Regions from separate parts of the Streptococcus caprae genome, predicted to be linked through region 2. Evidence: predicted binding sites of a transcription regulator. Region 2 holds the regulator's gene; the other holds the start of a gene.
What was found. The regulator Rex, encoded in region 2, represses fermentation and respiration genes when NADH is low (regulators of the CRP and FNR family bind a similar motif). The targets are predictions, from matches to a motif close to TTGTGAANTANTTCACAA.
Positions count from the first base shown of each region.

Region 1 (3,536 bases), on a different contig from region 2:
GTTTCTACTACCATATCGGCCAGTGCCATGCCCACACCGTTTGTCAGGTGGACAAGGATTATTTCACTAAAATGGCTGAGGATGTCAAGCACTTCCTCAACGGCAAGGATGACAAGATTTTGGAGGAGTTGCGGATAAAAATGGCTGACGCTGCCAGTTCACTTGAGTTTGAACGGGCGGCCGAGTATAGGGACCTCTTGACCAGTATCGCCACCCTTCGGACCAAGCAACGGGTTATGAGCGCGGACATGCAGGATCGGGACATCTTTGGCTATGCAGTGGACAAGGGCTGGATGTCTGTTCAGGTCTTCTTTGTCCGCCAGGGCAAGCTGATTGAGCGCGACAGCCAGCTCTTCCCTTACTACAATGATCCTGACGAGGACTTTTTGACCTATATGGGGCAGTTTTACTAGGACAAACGCCACTTCCTGCCCAAGGAAATCTTTATTCCTCAGGGCATTGATGCTGACCTAGCGGCAGCCATTATTCCTACAAAAATCATCACGCCCCAAAAGGGGGAGAAAAAGCAACTGGTCAATCTGGCCATCAAAAATGCCAGGGTCAGCCTACAGCAGCAGTTCGATCTAGCAGAGAAGGACCTGCTCAAGACCCAAGGGGCGGTCGAGAATCTGGGATAGCTCTTGGGCATCGCCACGCTCCACCGTATCGAGGCCTTCGACAACTCCAACATCATGGGGACGGCGCCAGTTTCGGCCATGGTGGTTTTTGAAAATGGCAGAGCGAAAAAGTCGGACTACCGCAAGTACAAGATTAAGACTGTTGCTGGACCTGACGACTATGCCTCCATGCGGGAGGTCATTGAGAGACGATACAGTAGAGCTCTGCGGGAGGGGACTGTCCTGCCAGACCTTATCATCATCGACGGTGGCCAAGGCCAGGTCAATGCGGCCCAGTCTGTCCTAGACAAACTAGGTCTGAACATTCCGATCGCTGGTCTGCAAAAAAATGACCGCCACCAGACCCATGAGCTCCTCTTTGGTAATCCTCTGACGGTTGTCGATCTGCCGAGAAACTCTCAGGAATTTTTCCTCCTCCACCGTATCCAAGACGAGGTGCACCGCTTTGCCATTACCTTCCACCGCCAGGTTAGAAGCAAGACCAGCTTCTCCTCAAAACTGGACGGTATCGAGGGCCTTGGCCCTAAACGCAAACAGCTCCTCCTCAAACACTTCAAGAGCATTACGGCTATCCAGGAAGCAAGTAGCGAGGAGATACGAGAACTGGGCGTACCGGAAGTAGTAGCGGAGAGGGTGAAGGAGAGGTTGAGTAGTCAAGGGGATGGTTAATAAAATTCTGAAGAAGTCAAATTTCCCAGTGATATCCTCTCACTTTTTGGAATATAAAGCATTAGCAAGGAAGAGCTGCTATGATGATAATGGCTTTATCGTGTCGGTTATTATCTCATTTTAGTGAACATTCTTGCTGTTGTAATTGCCGTTGAATTTTTTTCTTTTGGATATCGTGAAAACATCTCTCACCAGTTCTATAATTAGTGGGGGATTCTTGTCTTTTCTTATCCCTCTCTAGGTAGAGTTGTTTGGTTTTGTACCTTGCCTTGAGGATGGTGATTATTTCATACAGACGTTTATTAAATGGTAGCTTGGGTCTTGGCTGAGTAGAGATATCTAGTCCAATCTCTTTGGTAGATGGGGATAGTTAGATCTTATTTCAAAAGTTTAGGAGATATTTTAAACCAAGCTCAAGTTGGTCCAGTAGCAGCTTATTGAACAAACAACCTATGTGAGTATGTGTTTAGGTTTTCGAAACCTTTCCCTAAGGGGAAGGTTTTTTTGAGGTCAAATCAATTTATTGTTCAGAAAATTCCGATTAAACTGTTTATTATTAGAAAAAATAAGGAAAAGACAAGAAATTTTGTAACAAAATTCACAATAAAAATTTTTTACGACAATAGTTGACTTTAACGTAGTGGAAAGGCTTACAATTTAGGTGTAAGAGGTATCAAAAAAGTAAAATATCTTAAAGGATGGATTTAACTTCTTATTATTAAACTGTTTTTAACTAAAAAATAAATATATAAAGGAGGTTTGTATCATGAGTTCTGAAGCATTAGGAATGATTGAAACAAAAGGTTTAATCGGTGCAATTGAGGCGGCCGATGCGATGGTTAAGGCAGCAAATGTTGTCTTGGTTGGAAAAGAGTTAGTCGGAGGTGGCTTAGTAACTGTTTTAGTTCGTGGTGATGTCGGCGCTGTTAAGGCTTCAACAGATGCGGGAGCTGCAGCTGCGCAAAGGGTTGGTGAGCTAATTTCAGTTCATGTTATTCCACGTCCTCATGTAGAAGTGGAGACCATTTTACCAGAAAAAGATTAATCATTGAAAAAGGAGTAGTTTTTCCATGGAGCAAAATATCACTAGCAACAGTCATACTTTGGCGCAACAGCAAATGGCTGCTGCAACTAGAAAATTTCATTCGCTTGGAATTAGAAGCGGCATTATTTCGGGCTTATTTTACGGTATTTATTCCTTCGTTATCATGATTATCAGTGGAATGGATCCAATAAAGACAGCCGTAGGTATCTTTGCGGCTCCCTTTGTAATGGGAGGTATAAATGACTTCCTCGGAGGGTGTACGTTATTGCTAAATGTTATCCGAACGGGTAAGTCCAAGGAGCTTGGAAGAAGTTTAGCCACTAAACCTGGAAAAATTATGTTGCTAGGTTTTATCTTGGGTGGACCTGTCGCTAATGGAGCGTACTTGGTTGGGTTATCATTGGCAGGAGCATTTGCAATACCTGTATCTGCGACGACTGCTGCTTTCGGGGCTTTATTTGCAGCCATTTTCTTAAAACAAAAGATTACCCCTAGGGTTGGTTTGGGAATGATTTTGTGTGTGGCAGGTGCTGTTATTTTAAATTTAGTAAAGCCAGAAGGAGCCTCAAATTTTACTATGGGAATCATCCTTGCCATCCTTGCAGCTGTTTGTTGGGGACTTGAAGGAACTATCTCAGCATTTGGTGGAGCTATGTTGGATTCGGAAGTAGCTGTTACTCTTCGACAAATTGTTTCTGGTTTGATTCAGATGGTCATTATCGTACCAATTATTGGTGCTACAGGTCTCTTTAAGGATATGCTTTCTGCTCCGTTGCCTATGTTGCTATTACTGGTGTCAGGTACTTTAGTTGCGATTTCTTATGCGACATGGTACCAATCTAATGCCATGGTTGGTACAGCCATCGGAATGTCATTGAATATTACTTATGCATTCTGGGGTGTTTTCTTTAGTATTCTGTTTTTAGGACAGGCTCTAACACCAACGATTGCGATCGGCTCTGTTATTGTCATATTGGGTGCCATTATTGTAACGACTAATCCAATGGATTTGTTTAGAAAAAGAGAGGTTTAAACATATGCGACTATTACCAGCAAGAACTGCTGTTTTGAACTATATGAGTACTGTAGAAGAGGCGGATGTGCTCCAAGTAATGGAAGAGCTGAGGCCTTTGTATGGTAGCGAGAAACAGTTTACAGCTCCTCTTTTTTTAGAGCACTTAATG
Region 1 covers NZ_JBHRZV010000053.1:21,223-24,758, reverse strand. Annotated here, with positions in the region: partial or broken gene uvrC (excinuclease ABC subunit UvrC) at 1-1,307, shown strand, start outside; gene ACFORF_RS10595 (BMC domain-containing protein) at 2,074-2,352, shown strand; gene ACFORF_RS10590 (DMT family transporter) at 2,378-3,385, shown strand; gene ACFORF_RS10585 (hypothetical protein) at 3,390-3,536, shown strand, end outside.
Region 1: ACFORF_RS10595 (BMC domain-containing protein) is a predicted target of Rex. The motif match lies at 1,894-1,911, and genes of this name have one in related genera.

Region 2 (3,536 bases):
GTGTCAGGCGCTCGGTGGCTGAGCCAAGAGAGATTCTACACTATGCTTGTAAGACAATGGCGACTTCAATGATTGTCATTCATAACCATCCGTCAGGGTCAACACACCCTAGTGAAAGTGATCTTGATTTTACTGAAAAAATAAAACGATCATGTGATGACTTAGGCATTGTATTCCTAGATCACATAATCGTTGGGCGTTTTGGGTATTATAGTTTTAGGGAAGAAACAGATGTACTTTAAAGCTCATTGACAACATAGTCAAAGATAGCACGTGCATCGTCATTGTTTTCCCAAAGAAATTCTGGATGCCACTGAACCCCTAGTAGACGTTGGGAATCATCATAAGATTCAACAGCTTCGATTGTTTGGTCTTCGGCCCAGGCAGTCACTTTAAGTTTAGGGGAAAGATCTTTTAAAGCTTGTCTATGGAAGGAGTTGATAGCTGCTTTGCTATGCTTCAAGGCTTGAGAAAGAAGTGAGTTGGGCACGACTTCAATTGTATGACTGGTTTTATCTGGATTATCTGCTTGCCAATGATTCATAATGTCTTGATGGAGACTCCCTCCAAGAACAACATTGAGAAGTTGTGTTCCACGACAAATAGTGAAGATTGGCTTATTTTGAGCAAGTGCTTCACGGACGAGTGCCATTTCAAAGATATCTCTTGCCTCAAAATAATCTCTTTCTTGAGCAGCTGGTTCTTCGTTGTAATATTTAGGTTCAACGTTTTGTCCACCTGTAATGATGAGTTTATCAATCATAGAGACATAGACTTTTGCCGCAGTTTCATCGTTGATGGGAAGAATGAGGGGAAGTCCACCAGCTGCCTTTACACCTTCAATTGTACCAGTTGGTGTATAGGACCAAGCAACATCATCAATTGCTAAATCATATTTTTGATTGGCGGAAATACCAATAATAGGTTGTGTCATGGTTTTACTTTCTAAACTACTAGATCATATAATCAATCGAAATGTCGGAATTTCGATTAAAATTGTTTTATTGTATGTATAAGAGAAGAGAGTGGGACAAAATCGGTAATTCGTTAGAATTCGACTTTGTCGTCCCACCTCCGCAGAGTAAAGTAGAGCTATAAAAAATGATAAAATCAGCCTATTAGAGGTCACTCAACCACTGCGTCTGGCAAGTGACACCTTATAAAATTTGAAGCTGGGTACTTTTGTCCCAGCTTCTTAATTGTTCATGGTTAACCTTTATTATTACGCATAAAGTAAAGGAGGGTCTGGAGTTCACTGGTTAAATCTACATATTGTACAACAACATCCTTTGGAAGCGTCAGATTGATGGGTGAAAAACTCAGAATCCCTTTGATACCCGCACGGATAAGCTCATCGGCAACTTCTTGAGAATTGTTACTTGGAACAGTAATGATTGCTGTTTTAATATCCGTTTGAGCAATTTTTTCTTTGATGTCAGCAAAATCATAGATAGGTGTGCCTTCAGGAGTTGTTGTTCCTACTAAAGGATTCCCCTTGATATCAAAAGCCATGGCTATCTTCATTTTGTTACGCTCATGAAATTTATAATTAAGCATAGCTGAGCCTAGATTTCCAACTCCAATCAGAGCAACAGAAGTGATGGCATTATCATTAAGAAGTTCAGCGAAGAAATTCATCAATTTTTCGACATCATAGCCAAATCCACGACGTCCGAGCTCACCAAAGTAAGAAAAGTCTCTTCTGACTGTTGCCGAGTCAATCCCGATTGCTTCTGCAATTTGTTTTGACGAAGCTTTTTCAACCTTTGCTGCATGAAATCTTTTAAAAGTACGGTAGTAGATGGACAAGCGCTTAGCTGTCGCATTTGGAATCGATTTATCAATTGTCACAGGACATACTCCTTAGAAAATATTCTAAGTCTATTGTAAAGAAACATTGTGAAGTGCGCAACAATTTTACTCAAAAACTTTGTAATAGCTAGTTTTCTGACTTTTCAAAAATATCACGATCTACTAAGCTATCCATAAGAAAATAGAATTTTTCTTGTAAGATATGGTTGTCTTCAGATTTAAATATATTAACAAGTCGGAGACCAGATTTATCAGTAATAGTAAGTTTAAATCCTGTTAGTTCTGGATTAATAGTAATCTTCAACGGGAAGCCTTCGCCGCTATTTGGAACTTTTTCCAACAGGCGAGTCAATTCATAGTTACCGACTTTGGTTTGAAGAAATGTCGTGTCACGCAGGGTATATTTTTTAATATTAGGGCTAATGCTGTAGCTATATTTACAACCATTCGGTTGAATCACTTTTTCAAATGCCATGTATTATTCTCCTTTAGATAAAAAATTTGTGAAGGTTTGAACCAGTTGTGTTAGTTCTTCTGGGCTTGTGAATTCTGAGAGTGAAATGCGAATTGATTCTCTGAGGCAAGGAGATTTTTCCCCGTAAAAAGCTTTTAAAACATGAGAAGGTTCGATTGCACCTGCAGTACAGGCTGAACCTGAAGATAATGCGAAACCTGCCAAATCAAGTTGTGTTAGCAGCAGTTCATTATTAGCGCCAGTAAATCCAATATTTAGAACATGGGGTAATCCGTCTGATGGGCTGTTTGAGTACCAATTGAGAGGACTATGTTCCAGTTCTGTTAAAAGATGTTGACGCAAATCAAGGACGTGTTTGAAGTTTTTTTCCTGCTCGGCAGTTACATCAGACAAAGCCTGTGCCATGCCGACGATACCAATAAGATTTTCTGTTGAGGCCCTACGCTTATCTTCTTGGTCTCCACCGTGGAGGAGATTGTCCATTTTATGTGGTTTAGCATAGAGGAGTCCGACACCTTTAGGACCGTGAAATTTATGGGCAGATAGGCTGAAGAAATCACAGCCAAGTTCATCTAAGTTTATTGGGAGTTTACCAGCAACCTGAACCCCGTCTATGTGGTAGACAGCTTGATGATCGGTTAAGAGCTCTGCTATGTCTCTAACGGGAAGAATATGGCCAGTCTCGTTATTAGCGTACATGGTTGAGACGAGGATGGTATCTTCTCGAAGGGCTTGTTTAACCTGTTTGGGGGAGATGGTTCCATTCTCTGGATAAAGGTAGGTGACTTCAAACCCAAAACGTTCAGTCAGGTATTCCATAACATCAAGCACAGAGTGATGCTCGATAGCAGTAGTGATAATATGCTTACCTTTATCTTGATTAGCAAGAGCGTAGCCTTTGATGGCCATATTGTTAGACTCTGTACCACCAGAAGTGAAAACTAGATGATTAGCTGGAATGTTAAGACAGTTTGCAATTGTTTGTCTGGCTTTTCGCAAAGTTTGACTAGCCTGGCGACCATAGGAATGAAGGCTAGAAGGGTTACCAAAATTTTCAGCCATGAGATTTGTCATGGCTGAAATAACAGATGGCGTAAGTGCTGTTGTGGCCGCATTGTCTAAGTAGACCATGGGTTATTCCTCTGTTGGTAATTGTAAGTTAAAGAGTGGGCTGACTGGTTTTTTCTCATGGATGCGGATCAGAGCATCTGCAATGAGTTGGCTTGCCGTCAGGTAGTTTACGTTTTCT
Region 2 covers NZ_JBHRZV010000052.1:204,032-207,567, reverse strand. Annotated here, with positions in the region: gene radC (RadC family protein) at 1-242, shown strand, start outside; gene ACFORF_RS10430 (gamma-glutamyl-gamma-aminobutyrate hydrolase family protein) at 239-934, opposite strand; gene ACFORF_RS10425 (redox-sensing transcriptional repressor Rex) at 1,210-1,851, opposite strand; gene ACFORF_RS10420 (DUF1831 domain-containing protein) at 1,940-2,287, opposite strand; gene ACFORF_RS10415 (cysteine desulfurase family protein) at 2,291-3,418, opposite strand; gene ACFORF_RS10410 (ribose-phosphate diphosphokinase) at 3,422-3,536, opposite strand, start outside.